DNA from 4 places in the Streptomyces sp. NPDC043685 genome. Region 2 is predicted to be linked to each of the others. Evidence: riboswitches for the same ligand, from Rfam matches in the RefSeq annotation. Region 2 holds a riboswitch; each other region holds the start of a gene.
What was found. Region 2 has a riboswitch for cobalamin ahead of AC0665_RS19845 (ABC transporter substrate-binding protein). Riboswitches for the same ligand answer to the same signal wherever they lie in the genome.
Positions count from the first base shown of each region.

Region 1 (3,873 bases), on a different contig from region 2:
TCATTACTGGCAGGCCTCGCAGGACTCGGGGTTTTCCAGGGAGCAGGCGACCGCTTCGGGGTCCGGGGTGGCCTGCACGGGGACGGCGGCTCGGGCGGCGCGGGCGATACGGGTCGCCGGGCGCGAGCGCAGGTAGTACGTGGTCTTCAGCCCGGACTTCCAGGCGTAGGCGTACATCGAGGAGAGCTTGCCGATCGTCGGCGTCTCCAGGAACAGGTTCAGGGACTGGGACTGGTCCAGGAACGGGGTCCTGGCCGCCGCCATGTCGATCAGACCGCGCTGCGGGATCTCCCAGGCCGTGCGGTAGAGGGCGCGGACGTCCTCGGGGATCCAGGCGAAGTCCTGCACCGAGCCGTTGGCCTCGCGCAGGGCCTCCCGGGTACGGGCGTCCCACACACCCAGCCGCTTGAGCTCGTCCACCAGGTAGGAGTTGACCTGGAGGAACTCGCCCGACAGCGTCTCGCGCTTGAACAGGTTGGACACCTGCGGCTCGATGCACTCGTATACGCCCGCGATCGAGGCGATGGTGGCCGTGGGGGCGATCGCGAGGAGCAGCGAGTTGCGCAGGCCGGTCGTGGCGATGCGCTCCCGCAGGGCCGCCCAGCGCTCGGGCCAGGTCGACTCCACGTCGTAGTGGTCGGGGTGCAGCACACCCCGGGCCGTACGGGTCTTCTCCCAGGCCGGCAGCGGGCCGTTGCGCTCGGCCAGGTCGGCGGAGGCCTCGTACGCGGCGAGCATGACGCGCTCGGCGATGCGGGTGGACAGCGCCTTGGCCTCGGGCGAGTCGAAGGGCAGGCGCAGCTTGAAGAAGACGTCCTGCAGGCCCATCGCGCCGAGGCCGACCGGGCGCCAGCGGGCGTTGGAACGGCCCGCCTGCTCCGTCGGGTAGAAGTTGATGTCGACGACCCGGTCGAGGAAGGTGACGGCCGTACGGACGGTCTCGTCCAGCCGCTCCCAGTCGATGCCGCCCCCGGTCACGAACGCGCCGAGGTTGACCGAGCCCAGGTTGCAGACCGCCGTCTCCCCGTCGTCGGTGACCTCCAGGATCTCCGTGCAGAGGTTGGAGGAGTGCACGACGTGACCCGGCTCGGCCGTCTGGTTGGCGGTGCGGTTGGCGGCGTCCTTGAAGGTCATCCAGCCGTTGCCGGTCTGCGCGAGGGTGCGCATCATGCGGCCGTACAGTTCACGGGCGGGCAGGGTCTTCCTCGCCAGCCCCTTCGCCTCGGCCGCCCGGTAGGCGGTGTCGAACTCCTCGCCCCACAGGTCGACCAGCTCGGGCACGTCCGAGGGGGAGAACAGCGACCACTGCCCGTCGGCGTTCACCCGCCGCATGAACTCGTCCGGCACCCAGTGCGCGAGGTTCAGGTTGTGCGTGCGGCGGGCGTCCTCACCGGTGTTGTCGCGCAGCTCCAGGAACTCCTCGATGTCGGCGTGCCAGGTCTCCAGGTAGACCGCGGCCGCGCCCTTGCGCCGGCCGCCCTGGTTCACCGCGGCGACCGAGGCGTCGAGGGTCTTCAGGAACGGGACGATGCCGTTGGAGTGCCCGTTGGTGCCCCGGATCAGCGAACCCCGGGCGCGGATGCGGGAGTACGCCAGTCCGATGCCGCCGGCGTGCTTCGAGAGCCGGGCCACCTGGTGGTAGCGGTCGTAGAGGGAGTCCAGCTCGTCCTTGGGGGAGTCGAGGAGGTAGCAGGACGACATCTGCGGGTGCCGGGTGCCCGAGTTGAAGAGGGTGGGGGAGGAGGGGAGGTAGTCGAGGCGGCTCATCAGCCGGTAGAGCGCCGCGACCTCGTCCACCGAGCGGCTGGTGTCGTCCTCGGCCAGACCGGCGGCCACGCGCAGCATGAAGTGCTGGGGCGTCTCGATCACCTTGCGGGTGATCGGGTGCCGCAGCAGGTAGCGGCTGTGCAGGGTGCGCAGGCCGAAGTAGCCGAAGCGGTCGTCGGCGCCGGTGTCGATCAACGCGTCGAGCCGGGCCGCGTGCAGCCGTACGAACGCGGCGGTGCGGTCGGCGATGAGCCCCTCGCGGTGGCCCACCGCGACGGACTCGGTGAACGACGTGACGCCCTGGGAGGCGGCCTCCTCGCGGATGCCGATGGTCAGCAGCCGGGCGGCCAGCCGGGAGTAGGCGGGGTCCTCGGAGATCAGACCGGCCGCGGCCTCCGTCGCCAGCTCCCGCAACTCCGCGATCATCTCGGCGGAGGCCGCACGCGAGGACCGGCCGCGCAGCGCGGCGGCGGCGACCCGGCCGGGATCGGTGTCGGGGAGGTCGGCGGTCAGCTCGGTCAGGGTCCGCAGCAACGCGGCACCGGGAGCGTCCTGCTCTTCTTCGGCGGCTGAGGCCGGTTCGGCTGGCGCGATGGTCACGTGGGGCTCTCCCTCGCTCGGCACGGGGCCTCGTCGAGGGCAGGGGGGAGCACACGAGCGCACGCGGCGTCGCGTCCACCGGCCCATTCCACGAGGCCCGGACGTCAGGCACACCGGCCGGGTGGCCGGGTGCGCTGTCGGCAGGTCCTCGGACTGACACCCATACACCTGTGAAAGGGCATGGGTACACCGTTGCGGGACAGTTCCGGATTCGCACCGGATTCCCCTGCGGCGACAGCGAGCATGAGCATACATCTTGTGCCGGGCGCCGAAGGCACCCCCAGATGTTGTGTCGCAGTCGCTCTCAGAGGGTCAGCACGTAGGTGAGCAGCGTGATGTCGTCCAGCTCCGGGAGGGGATTCCAGTCGCGCTCCGGGGTGCGGACGAAACCCACCCGTTCGTAGAGGCGGTGGGCGGAGCGCATGGTGCGCTGGGTCGAGAGCACGATGCCGCGGCAGCCCGGGGTGGCGCGGGCCCGGTCGACGCAGGCGCGGACGAGGGCCTCGCCGATGCCACGCCCCCGGGCCGCGCGAGCCACCGCGAGCATCCGCAGCTCGGCCTCGCCGGGCCGGGCGATGTCGGCCATCGGACCGCCGGAGGGGACGAAGGTGACGCCACCGAGGACTTCGTCGTCGGCCGTGGCGACCAGGACCTCGGCGGTGGCGGCGCGCCCGGCGACGTCACGCAGCTCGGCGAGATAGGCGTCGCTCTCGCCGAAGTCGAGCAGGCCGTCGTCGAGGTACGCCCGGGCGGTGATCTCGCCGAGGACGGCGTGGTGGGCGGGGCGTGCGGGGCCGATCCGGAAGTCCATGGCAGGAGTGTGTACGGGTGCGGGCCGCCGACGCCATGCGTTTCGGCGGCCCGCGGGGGTGTCGGCGGGGACGTCAGTGGGCGGATCCCGCGGTGGCGGGCGGCAGTTCGACCTTGACGCCCGGGTCGCCGGCGTCGGCCGTGTAGTCCTCCGGCTTGGTCTCGTCGACGCCGTCGGGGGCCTTCAGGGCCTTGAGGACGAAGGTCAGGACCACCGTCACCACCACGTTCAGGACGAACGCCGTGAGGCCGATGTAGCCGATCTCCCCGATGCCGGGGATCTCCTTCGCCGAGCCGCCGAAGTGCTTCTGGGTCGGGGAGGCCACGCCGTACGCGGCGTACGTGCCGTAGACCATGCCGACGGCCCAGCCCGCGAGCAGCGCCCAGCGGTGGAACCAGCGAGTGAACAGGCCGCCGACCAGGGCCGGGAAGGTCTGCAGGATCCAGATGCCGCCCAGCAGCTGGAAGTTGATGGCGACCGTCTTGTCCATGGTGAGGACGAAGGCCAGGGCGCCCACCTTCACCAGCAGGGAGACCAGCTTGGAGACCTTGGTCTCCTGCGCCGGTGTGGCGTCCGGCTTGATGAAGTCCTTGTAGATGTTGCGGGTGAAGAGGTTCGCGGCCGCGATGGACATGATGGCCGCGGGCACCAGCGCACCGATCCCGATCGCCGCGAAGGCCACGCCCGCGAACCAG
Region 1 is NZ_JBWKCH010000001.1:816,109-819,981, forward strand. Features, by position in the region: gene AC0665_RS03845 (ribonucleotide-diphosphate reductase subunit beta) at 1-4, opposite strand, end outside; gene AC0665_RS03850 (ribonucleoside-diphosphate reductase subunit alpha) at 4-2,367, opposite strand; cobalamin riboswitch at 2,490-2,655, opposite strand; gene AC0665_RS03855 (GNAT family N-acetyltransferase) at 2,672-3,178, opposite strand; gene mctP (monocarboxylate uptake permease MctP) at 3,252-3,873, opposite strand, start outside.
Region 1: it holds a riboswitch for cobalamin, as region 2 does, so the genes downstream of both, AC0665_RS03850 (ribonucleoside-diphosphate reductase subunit alpha) here and AC0665_RS19845 (ABC transporter substrate-binding protein) in region 2, are expected to answer to the same signal.

Region 2 (3,873 bases):
GCCAGAACAGCACGCCGCGGGTCGTCTCGGCGTCGGCGGCGGTCAACACGACGAAGGACGTGAGCGCCGAGAAGAGCTGCATGGCGGCGACGCCCGCGAGGACGACCCGGTCGGTGGTGCCGCCGAGGGTGTGACTGAGCAGCAGCACCAGGGCGAACGACACCAGGGCGCCGAGAAACGCGCCCGCCGGGACCGGGAGGGCACCGCCGCCCACGCCGAGCACGACGACCAGGACCGCTCCGGTGGAGGCGCCGGAGGACACCCCGAGCACGAAGGGGTCGGCCAGCGGGTTGCGCAGCAGCGACTGCATCACCGCACCGCACACGGCCAGTCCGGCCCCGCACACGGCCGCGAGCAGGGTGCGCGGCAGCCGCAGTTGCCAGACGATCCCGTCCCGGATCGGCGTCAGCCGCGAGCTGCCGAGACCGAGATGGGCGGCGACCACGGACCACACGTCGGCGACCCGGATGTCGGCGGGACCGATGGTGACGGCCACGGCGAGGGAGGCCACGAGCGCGACCGCCCCGGCGGCCGCCGGCGCGAGACCGGCCCCGCGCCGGGGCCGCGCCCCGGCACCCGGCACACCGCGGGTGGTCACTTCACCAGCCCGAACCGGCGCAGCCCCGCGGCCACCCGCTCCACGCCCTCGACGGTGCGGATGGTGGGGTTCATGGCCTGCCCGCTGAGCAGCACGTACCGCTTGTGCCGGACGGCGTCCATGTTCCTGGTGACCGGATTGGACTCCAGGAAGGCGATCTTCCTGGCGGCCGACTCGGCGGTCTGCGACCTGCGGGTCAGGTCGCCGATGACGAGGACGTCGGGGTCGCGGTCGGCGACCGTCTCCCAGTTGACCTGCGGCCATTCCTCGTGGGTGTCGCCGAAGGCGTTCTTGGCGCCGAGGGCGCGGGTGATGATGCCGGGCGCTCCGCAGCAGCCGGCCATGTAGGGCGACTCGGAGTTGGCGAACCAGTACAGGAGGGTGACGCCGGAGGCGTCGATGCCGGCCGTGGCCTTCTTCATGCGCCGCTGGAGGGAGGCGACGAGTGCGTCGCCGCGTCCCTTGACCCCGAACACGGTCGCGAGGTCCCGGACCTCGCCGTAGACGGTGTCGATGTCCAGGGCCGTGTCGCGTGCGCCGTCGCCGCCGCCCGAGTTGTCCTTGCCGACGCAGTCGGACGGGGAGACGTAGGTGGGGACGCCGAGCTTCTCGAACTGCTCGCGGGTGGCGACGCCGCCCTTGCCGAGAGTGGAGACGAAGGAGGCGGCGACGAAGTCGGGGTCCGCGGCCAGGACGCGTTCGAAGGACGGGTTGTTCTCGGCGAGGCGGGGCACCTTCGCCTCGGCCTTCTCCAGCCCCTTCATCACAGGGTCGGTCCAGGTGGCGGTGCCCGCGAGGCGGTCGGCCAGACCGAGCGAGAGCAGGATCTCGGTGGTGCCCTGGTTGAGGGACACGGCGTGCCGCGGGGCGGCCGTGACGCGGACCTCGTGGCCGCAGTCGAAGAGCGTGACGGCGGCCTTCGCCGTCGTGGGCCCTGAGGCACCGCAGCCGCTCAGGAGCAGGGAGCCGGCCGTCAGCAGGACGGCGGCACGGGCGGGTCGGGCGAGGGGCACGGGAACCAGTCCTCAGGCGTCGAGGGCCCATTCGCGGAGCCCGGTCGTACGGTGCTCCCCCGCCGCACACGGCCGCGGGGGCCGCCAGCAGGTCTTCGGACTCGGGTTCCTCCGGAGCGGGGCGCCTTCCCGGACGTCCGCGAGGGAGTCCAGTGGCCGAGGCCCCGCCCGTCCCCCTCACCGCTGCGCGTCAGTTCCGGATTCGCACCGGATTCCCTGACCCACGTACATGGGTTCGACTGGCCTCGGCAAGCTATCACGCGGGCCCGCCGGGGAATCATCGCCCGCCCGGAGCCGTTGCCCTGACAGCAGTTCGTCCACGACGTTCCGAGGAGGCCGCCGGTGTACGGCGACGAGGCAACGGTCCGCAGGATCCTCACCGAGCTCGGCGACACCTGGGCCGTGGTGGGCCTGTCGTCGAACCGTCAGCGGGCGGCGTACGGCGTCGCCGCGACGCTCCGGCGCTTCGGCAAGCGCGTGGTGCCGGTGCATCCGAAGGCCGAGACGGTGCACGGGGAGCAGGGGTACGCGAGCCTGGCGGACATCCCCTTCGACGTGGACGTCGTCGACGTGTTCGTGAACAGCGACCTCGCCGGTGCCGTCGCGGACGAGGCGGTCGCCAAGGGGGCGAAGGGCGTCTGGTTCCAGCTCGGCGTCATCGACGAGACGGCGTACGACCGGACGCGTGCGGCGGGTGTGGAGATGGTGATGGACCGCTGCCCGGCGATCGAGATCCCACGGCTGTCTCATGGCCGTGTACAGGAATCCTGAAGCGTTTCCCACGAAACACCCGCACCCGGTCAAGGCTGCACAACGCGTCTTCTGCGGCCGTCCGGCCGGTTCCTAACCTGAGGCCTCTTGCTCGCCGAACTCCCCGAGTTCATCTCCGAGAGGCCTTGTATTCATGGAAAGAGACGGCCTGCGCCGGGACGTCGGGCTGATCGGGCTCATGTGGGCCTCGGTCGGTTCCATCATCGGCTCGGGCTGGTTGTACGGCGCCGAGAAGGCCGTCGTGGCGGCCGGCCCCGCGGCCATCCTGTCCTGGCTCATCGGCGCGGTGGCGATCGTGCTGCTGGCCCTGGTGCACGCCGAGCTGGGCGGCATGTTCCCGGTCGCGGGCGGCACGGCCCGTTATCCGCACTACGCGTTCGGCGGGCTGGCCGGGATGTCGTTCGGCTGGTTCTCCTGGCTCCAGGCGGCGACCGTGGCACCGATCGAGGTCGAGGCCATGATCGGCTACGCCGGGCACTGGCACTGGGCGCAGGGGCTCCAGCACGCGAAGGACGGCACCCTCACGACGAGCGGTTTCGTCGTCGCCGTCGTGCTGATGGCCGTGTTCGTCGTCGTCAACTTCCTCGGCGTGCGCGTCCTGGCGCACACCAACAGCGCCGCCACCTGGTGGAAGGTGGCGGTGCCGCTGGCGGCGATCTTCATCATCGCGGCCGGCAACTTCCACCCGGGCAACTTCACCGAGCACGGCTTCGCCCCGTTCGGCGCCCATGGCGTGCTGAGCGCCGTCAGTTCCAGCGGCATCATCTTCGCCCTGCTGGGCTTCGAGCAGGCGATCCAGCTGGCGGGCGAGAGCCGTGACCCGCGACGTGACCTGCCCCGCGCCACGATCGGCTCGGTCGCCATCGGCGCGGGCATCTACGTCCTGCTCCAGGTCGTCTTCATCGCCGCCCTGCCGCTGAGCTCCTTCGCGCACGGCTGGACCAAGCTCGACTACCCCGGCATCAGCGGTCCGTGGGCGGGGCTCGCGACCCTGGTGGGACTCGGCTGGCTGAGCGTGGTGTTGTACCTGGACGCGGTGGTCTCCCCCGGCGGCACCGGCCTGATCTACACGACGGCCACGTCCCGCGTCTCCTACGGCCTGGCCCGCAACGGCTACGCGCCGAAGCTCTTCGCCCGCACCGACGCGCGCGGCGTGCCGTGGTTCGGGCTGATCGTGTCGTTCGTGACGGGCGTGGTCTGTTTCCTGCCGTTCCCGAGCTGGCAGCAGCTGGTCGGCTTCATCACCTCGGCGAGCGTGCTGATGTACGCGGGCGCCCCGCTGGCCTACGGCGTCTTCGCCGACCGGCTGCCGCACCGGGAACGCCCCTACCGCCTGCCCGGCGGCGCGGTGGTGTCACCCCTGTCGTTCGTGGTGGCCAACCTCATCATCTACTGGTCCACCTGGGACACGCTGTGGCGGCTCGGCGTGGCCATCGTCCTCGGCTACGTCCTGCTCGGCGGCTACGCCTGGTACGCCACCCGCAAGGGCCT
Region 2 is NZ_JBWKCH010000005.1:644,133-648,005, forward strand. Features, by position in the region: gene AC0665_RS19840 (FecCD family ABC transporter permease) at 1-583, opposite strand, end outside; gene AC0665_RS19845 (ABC transporter substrate-binding protein) at 595-1,611, opposite strand; cobalamin riboswitch at 1,695-1,855, opposite strand; gene AC0665_RS19850 (CoA-binding protein) at 1,954-2,382, shown strand; gene AC0665_RS19855 (APC family permease) at 2,516-3,873, shown strand, end outside.

Region 3 (3,873 bases), on a different contig from region 2:
CGGTCGTCCGCAGCCGGGTCAGACCCTTGCGGTCGTACGACACCGGCCGCCCTTCGAGCGTCAGCCGCCCCTCGTGGGGCCGCAGTCCGCCGGAGAGCAGCCGCATCAGCGTGGTCTTGCCGCTGCCGTTGCGGCCCAGCAGCGCGAGCGCGCGGCCCTCGCGGATCTCGAAGTCGAGGCCGCTGAGCACGGCCGGGCCGTCCTCGTAGGCGAAGGACGCGCCCCGCAGGGCGACGAGGGCGGGCTCGCTCATGTCAGCGGCCTTTCCAGTACGAGGGTGAGGACGGCCAGCCCCGCGAGCAGTGCGCAACTGGCCGTCGTGAAGCGGACGGAGACCCGGGCCTCGGGCACCAGGACGCGCAGGGTGCCGTCGTAGCCGCGTCCGGCGAGCCCGGCCTGGAGCCGGGTGGCCCGGTCGAAGGCCCGGACGAACGCGGCGGCGCCGAGCCCGGCCAGGGAACGCCACTCCGCGGCCCGGCCGGTGTGCCCGAGCCGGGCCGCCTGGGCCTCCCGGATGCGGCGCACGGAGTCCAGCAGCAGGAAGCTCATCCGGTACGTCACCAGCGCGACGTCCACGACGGGCGCCGGGATCCCGGCCCGGATCAGGCGCGGCAGCAGGTCGGACAGGGGTGTGGTGAAGGCGAACAGCAGCACGCCCAGGGAGGCCGCCGAGGTGCGCAGCAGCAACTCCCCGGCCCGGACGGGGCCGTCGGGGGCGAAGGAGACGAAACCCCCCGGCCCGCCGACCTGGACCAGCAGGGTGACCGCGCCGGTCACGCAGAAGCCCAGCGGCACCCGGTAGGCCCGCCACAGCCGCCGCGCGGGCACACCGGCCGGCCCCAGCAGCACCACCAGGGCCGTCAGGAGCACCAGGGCCGCACCCGGCCAGGGCGGCAGGGAGATCGCGAGCACGGTGAGGCCGAGCCCGAGCACGGCCTTGTCCACGGGATGGCGGCGGCGCCAGCGACTGCTGTGCGCCGCCGCGTCGATCGGCAGCACCCGGGATCAGTCCCGTTCCGCTGAGGACTTCGCGGCGGCGCCGGACAGCGCGCTGTCGGCCTCCCGCTCCAGCGCCCGCCGCTCACCCTGCCGGCGTCCCCGGCGCAGACCGAAGTAGTAGGCGAGGACACCGGCGCCGAGGGACGCCTGGAGAGCGAAGAGCGCCGACTCGATCTCGCCGGACGGCGGCTCGTACAGCGGCGAGAACCACGGCTCGTAGTCCGGCTTCAGCTCGGTGATCGCCGTCTCGGCCTCGGAGTCGGAGCCCGTGAACGGCTCCTTCTTGTGGTCGCCGAGGCCGAGCGCCAAGGGCAGCACCGCGAGCGCGGCCACGGCGACGAGCAAAATGAGGTTGATCTTCGTGTTCCTGGTCACCGGGCCACCGCCTCCGACTCGGCGGGGGCCTGCTTCTCGGCGAGGAGCACGCCCAGCCGGGTCAGTTCGCCCTTGCTGGACTGCACCAGCAGCCGCATCACGAGCACGGTCAGCAGGCCCTCGCTCACCGCGAGCGGGATCTGGGTCACGGCGAAGATGGAGCCGAACTTGGCGAGCGCGCCCAGGAAGCCGCTGCCCGGGTCGGGGAACGCGAGCGCCAGCTGCACGCTGGTGACGCAGTAGGTGGACAGGTCGGCGACGAACGCGCCGCAGAACACCGTCACCATCAGCGGCACGTCGTAACGCCGCAGCAGCCGGTAGACGGCGTATCCGGCCCAGGGGCCGACGATCGCCATCGAGAAGACGTTGGCGCCGAGCGTGGTCAGGCCGCCGTGCGCGAGCAGCAGCGCCTGGAAGAGCAGGGTGATGGTGCCCAGCACCGCCATGATGGGCGGCCGGAACAGGATGGCTCCCAGGCCCGTGCCGGTGGGGTGTGAGCAACTGCCGGTGACGGAAGGCAGTTTCAGGGCGGACAGGACGAAGGTGAAGGCGCCGGACGCACCGAGGAGCAGGGTGCTCTCGGGGTGCTCGCGCACTTCACGGGTGAGCGACCGGACCCCGTGGACGACGAACGGCGCCGACGCGACGCCCCAGGCGACCGCGTGCGCCGGAGGAAGGAAACCCTCGGCAATGTGCATGGCTCAGCAGACCCTCTCCAGCACCTCGTGGATGGTTGACGCGCCTTGGCCGGTCTCCTGGCTGACGGGTACCACCGCCCGGACTCCGCCTTCCCGGGTCACAAGGACCCAGTGGCTGCCCGTGAGGGCCGGAGCCGGACTTCCCGATTCACAGTGGCGAGGGCCGCACCGGCATCACACCGGATTTCCCGTTCACCAAGGCCTGGTGACAATAAGGCCGGGGTAAGGGCGATGACAAGCCACCCATGGGGGCGCGCGAGGGGGCGTCCGCTCGCACACCGGCGCATCCCCCCGCTGATCCACGCGCTGCGCGCACGGCCGCGTCGCCCGGCGTCCGGGCCGTGTCAGTCGTCGCCGCCCTCGTCCCCGCCGTCGTCGCCCTCCCCGTCCAGCCCGGCCTGCGGGGCCTGCGGGTTCGGCTGCGCCGGGCCGCCGTCGCCCGCCTCCTCCGCAGGAGGCACGGCGCCGGGCGGGGCCGCGGCAGGGGTCGGGGAAGCGGCCGGCTCGGACGCGGTGACGTCGGTCACGGTGCCGGTGGCCGGCGTGCCGGCTGCCCCTTGGCCGGACCCCGGACCGGCGGCCTGGCCGGACGCCGGACCAGCCCCCTGGCCGGACGCCGGCTCGGTGGAGGGGGACGCGGCGGAGCCGGCGGACGGCGTCGCGGCCGGACTGCTCGCGGACGGGGACGCGTCGGGTTCCGTGCCCTCCGCCGTGGTGTCGGGGGAGAACCAGCGCATGCCGATGAGCATCGCGGCGAGGAAGAGGGCCGCGGCGGCGGCCGTCGCGACCAGTCTCGGCCGGTTGCCGGGGCCGCCGCGCCCGCGCGAGCGGCCCGAACGCCCCGCCTGGGCCGCCCGGGCCGCGGTGCGGTGCCCCGTGGTCGCGGGCAGCGCGTACGTGGTCGGGCTGCCCGCCTCGGCGGCGTACCGGCCCGGGGGCGCGGACATCGCCGTGGGCGCGGGCTGCGGCCGCAGCGGCGGCGAGACCTCCGGCAGCGGCTCGGGCAGGCCCCGCCAGGCACCCCCGGCGAACCACTCGGCGGCCTGCTGGGCGGTGGGCCGGTCCTCGGGCTGCTTGGCGAGCAGCCCGAGGAGGTAGTTCTCGAACGCCGGGGGGAGTCCGGAGACACCGAGGTCGCGAGGCGGCACGGGGGCCGAGTCGAGGTGCTGGTGGAGAAGGGCGACGGCGGTGTCGGCCTGGAACGGAGGACGGCCGCTGAGCAGTTGGTAGAGCACACAGCCCAGGGAGTACATGTCGGAGGCGGGCCCGGCGGGCTTGCCCAGGGCCCGTTCGGGCGCGAGGTAGAGGCCGGTGCCGACGATCTGGCCGGTGGCGGTGAGCGCGGCGCCCGGGTCGTCGAGGAACCGCGCGATGCCGAAGTCACCGATCTTCAGCGTGCCCTGGGAGTCCAGCAGCAGGTTGGCGGGTTTGACGTCCCGGTGCACGATGCCCTGCCCGTGGGCGGCGGCGAGCCCCGCGGACGCCTGCGCGGCGAGCCGGGCCACCTCCTCGGCGGGAAGCGCGCCGGACTTGGTCAGCACCCCGGCGAGACTGTCGCCCTCGACCAGTTCCATCACGAGGTACAGCCGGTTGTCGTACTCGCCGAAGTCCAGGACACCGACCACGTTGGGGTGGTTGAGACGCCCGGCGGTCTGCGCCTCCAGTCGGAACCGGGAGGTCGCCGTGGCGTCGGTGTCCTGGGGCAGCAGCAGCTTGAGGGCCACCGCTCTGGCGAGCGTCTCGTCGTACGCACGCCAGACCTCTCCCATTCCACCGCGCCCGATCTCAACATCCAGCCGGT
Region 3 is NZ_JBWKCH010000003.1:804,729-808,601, forward strand. Features, by position in the region: gene AC0665_RS12720 (energy-coupling factor ABC transporter ATP-binding protein) at 1-253, opposite strand, end outside; gene cbiQ (cobalt ECF transporter T component CbiQ) at 250-999, opposite strand; gene AC0665_RS12730 (energy-coupling factor ABC transporter substrate-binding protein) at 1,006-1,374, opposite strand; gene AC0665_RS12735 (energy-coupling factor ABC transporter permease) at 1,371-2,072, opposite strand; cobalamin riboswitch at 2,103-2,287, opposite strand; gene AC0665_RS12740 (serine/threonine-protein kinase) at 2,417-3,873, opposite strand, start outside.
Region 3: it holds a riboswitch for cobalamin, as region 2 does, so the genes downstream of both, AC0665_RS12735 (energy-coupling factor ABC transporter permease) here and AC0665_RS19845 (ABC transporter substrate-binding protein) in region 2, are expected to answer to the same signal.

Region 4 (3,873 bases), on a different contig from region 2:
GCGCGGTGCCCGGCGGGGCGACTTCCGGACGCTCCGCGGACCCGGCGGGCGGGCCCCCGCGGCGGCGACGGCGGCGCCCGGCCGGGCGAGCGGAACGGGCGGAACGGCAACCGTCCTTCGCGGTCACCCCTGCGCCCCTCTCAGTTCATCTTCCGTTCACTCAGGTTGCCTACGTTCGTATCGCCAATGACCTCGAACGATTGCCTGGGTAAATGGAAAGCTTCTCGCTGATCCTCGCGATTGTGGTGGTAACCGCACTCGCGTTCGATTTCACGAACGGTTTCCACGACACCGCGAACGCGATGGCCACGACCATTTCCACGGGCGCCATGAAGCCCAAGGTTGCGGTGGCCATGTCCGCGGTCCTCAACCTGGTCGGCGCCTTCCTGTCCGTCGAAGTCGCCAACACGATCTCCAAAGGCCTCGTCGACGAGGCCGGCATCCGTCCCGAGGTCATCTTCGCCGCCCTGGTCGGCGCGATCCTCTGGAACCTGCTGACCTGGCTGGTCGGACTGCCGTCCAGCTCCTCGCACGCCCTCATGGGCGGTCTGATCGGCGCCACGATCGCCTCGGCGGGCGTCGGCGCGGTGCACGGTGACGTGCTGGTCACCAAGGTGCTGATCCCGGCCATCGCCGCCCCGCTGGTCGCGGGCATCGCGGCCATGATCGCCACCCGGCTGACCTACTCCCTCGGCAGCAAGGCCGACAGCCAGGCGTCCAAGAAGGGCTACCGGGCCGGTCAGATCGCCTCCGCGGGCCTGGTCTCCCTGGCCCACGGCACCAACGACGCCCAGAAGACGATGGGTGTCATCACCCTCGCCCTGGTCGCCGGCGGCGCCGTCGCGCCCGACTCGGACCCGCCCATGTGGGTCATCCTCTCGGCGGGTCTCGCCATCGCGCTCGGCACGTACCTGGGCGGCTGGCGCATCATCCGCACCATGGGCAAGGGACTGACCGACCTCCAGCCGCAGCAGGGCTTCGCCGCCCAGACCTCCGCTGCCACGGTCATCCTGGCCTCCTCGCACCTGGGCTTCTCCCTCTCCACCACGCACTCCGTGTCCGGCTCGGTGATGGGCGCGGGGCTCGGCCGCAAGGGCGGCGTGGTCCGCTGGTCCACCGCCACGCGGATGTTCGTCGCGTGGGGCCTGACGCTGCCGGCGGCCGCTCTGGTGGGCGCGCTCGCCGAGTACGTCACCGGCTTCGGCAGCTGGGGCACCGCCGTGGTGGCCGTCTTCCTCATCGCCTCCAGCGCGGCGATCTGGAAGCTCTCGCGGCGTGAGGTCGTCGACCACACCAACGTCAACGACACCGAGGACACCGTGGAGGCGGAGCCGGCCGGTGTGGTGACCACCGCGATGGCCGCGGTGACGCCGCCGCCGGCGGGTGCCACCGCGTCCGAGGAGCCGGTCCCCGCGTTCCCGGCGCAGGCCACGGCCGAACGGACGCCGACCACGACCACCACGGTCTGACCCCGTCCACCGGTTACAAGGAAGAGTCTCCGATATGAAGATCGACTGGGCGGCCCTCGGCTCCGTCTTCGGTGTCAGCCTCGTGGTCACCGTGGCCCTCGTCGGCCTGTTCACCCTCGGCATCACCGGTCTGTCGCGCCGCGAGCGCGCGGTGGCGCAGGGCGGGTCCGCCGGGCTCGCGGTCACCGGAGCGTACGCCTGCTTCGCAGCGTGCGCGGCGGCCGTGGGTTACGGGATCTATCTGATCGTGGCCTGAGGGCCCCGATCGCACGCCGTGCCGCCGGGCGGTGCGGGACCCCGGTCCCGCGCCGCCCGGTCGTCGTGTGCGGGGAGGGGCCGGTGTGGGGTTCTGCACACTCTCCCCTCGCAGGTCAGCGGCAAGTTGACGGCGCTTCCCGGCCGTGGTGGACTGCCGGGGCCATTACGGCGGCAGGAGAGGAAGCCGGTGCGAGTCCGGCGCGGTCCCGCCACTGTCACCGGGGTAGTGATCCCCGGGAGCCAGGAACTCTCACCGCCGGTCTCGTCGAACCAGGGCGTGGACACCCTGAGTGAGGACACATATCGCCATGCGCGGCTGCCGATCGAGGTTCACCACCCCACCCCTGCCCGCTTTCCCGGCCGGCTGAGCCCATGGGTGCCGATCGCGTCTTCGCGTACGGCGCCGCCGCCGGTCTGATCGGCGACCTGCTGCTCGGCGATCCTCGCCGGGGGCATCCGGTCGCCGCGTTCGGACGGGCCGCGGGCGCCGTGGAACGGGTGTTGTGGCGGGACCACCGCGGGTGGGGCGCGCTGCACACCGCCGTGTGTGCCGGAGGGGCCGTCGCCCTCGGGTCCGTCGCCGCGCGTGCCGTGCGGACGTCCACCGTCGCCTCCGTCGCGCTGACCGGCGCCGCCACCTGGGCCGTCGTCGGGGGGACGTCGCTCGCCCGGGAGGCGCGGACCATCGGGCGTGCCCTGGAGGCCGGGGACGTCGAGGCGGCCCGGGCCCGGCTGCCGCATCTGTGCGGACGGGACCCGCAGTCCCTCGACGCCGACGGGATCGCCCGGGCCGTGGTCGAGTCCGTCGCCGAGAACACCTCCGACGCCGTGGTGGGGGCCCTGGTGTGGGGCGCCGTCGGCGGGGTGCCGGGGCTGCTCGGGTTCCGGGCCGTCAACACCCTGGACGCCATGGTCGGGCACAAGTCGGCCCGGTACCGGCGCTACGGATGGGCGTCCGCGCGACTCGACGACCTCGCGGGGTGGCCGGGAGCACGGCTGACCGCGGTCCTCGCGACCGTGTCCGGGCCGGATCCGCGGGGGGCCGTGCGGGCCTGGCGGGCCGACGCGGCGAAGCATCCGAGCCCCAACGCCGGTCCCGTGGAGGCCTCCTTCGCGGGGGCGCTCGGGGTGCGGCTGGGCGGGACGCTGTCGTACGGCGGGCGGGTGGAGCACCGGCCCGTGCTGAACACCGAAGGGCGTGCCGTCGGCACGCGCGACGTCGAACGGGCCGTGCGGCTGTCGAAGCGCGTCACGTGGCTCGCGCTCGGAGTGTGCGCGGGCGCGCGGTTGCTGACGCGTGCGCGGTCGTTGAAGAGGGGGACATGAGATGAGCGGTGGACTTCTCGTCGCCGGTACCACCTCCGACGCGGGCAAGAGCGTCGTGACCGCCGGGATCTGCCGGTGGCTGGTGCGACAGGGCGTCAAGGTCGCGCCCTTCAAGGCGCAGAACATGTCCCTGAACTCCTTCGTGACGAAGGAGGGGGCCGAGATCGGGCGGGCGCAGGCCATGCAGGCGCAGGCCTGCCGTGTCGAGCCCACCGCGCTGATGAACCCCGTGCTGCTCAAGCCCGGTGGCGAGCAGAGCAGTCAGGTCGTGCTGCTGGGCAAGCCGGTCGGGGAGATGAGTGCGCGCGGGTACCACGGCGGCCGGCAGCAGAGGCTGCTCGGGACGGTGCTGGACTGTCTGGAGCAGTTGCGGGGCACGTATGACGCGGTGATCTGTGAGGGGGCCGGCTCTCCCGCCGAGATCAACCTGCGGCGGACGGACATCGTGAACATGGGGATCGCCCGGAACGCCGGGCTGCCCGTGCTCGTCGTCGGCGACATCGACCGGGGCGGGGTTTTCGCCTCGTTCTTCGGGACGGTGGCGCTGCTGTCGCCCGAGGACCAGGCCTGTGTCGCCGGGTTCCTCGTCAACAAGTTCCGCGGGGACGTCTCCCTGCTGGAGCCGGGTCTTGAGATGCTCCAGGGCCTCACGGGGCGGCGCACGTACGGCGTGCTGCCCTACCGGCACGGGCTCGGGATCGACGAGGAGGACGGGCTGCGGGTGTCGATGCGCGGGGCCGTCCGGGAGTCCGTCGTCGCCCCGCCCGTCGGCGAGGACGTGCTGCGGGTCGCGGTGTGCGCCGTGCCGCTCATGTCCAAC
Region 4 is NZ_JBWKCH010000008.1:53,429-57,301, forward strand. Features, by position in the region: gene AC0665_RS25660 (inorganic phosphate transporter) at 213-1,469, shown strand; gene AC0665_RS25665 (hypothetical protein) at 1,504-1,725, shown strand; cobalamin riboswitch at 1,858-1,996, shown strand; gene AC0665_RS25670 (cobalamin biosynthesis protein) at 2,100-3,053, shown strand; gene AC0665_RS25675 (cobyric acid synthase) at 3,055-3,873, shown strand, end outside.
Region 4: it holds a riboswitch for cobalamin, as region 2 does, so the genes downstream of both, AC0665_RS25670 (cobalamin biosynthesis protein) here and AC0665_RS19845 (ABC transporter substrate-binding protein) in region 2, are expected to answer to the same signal.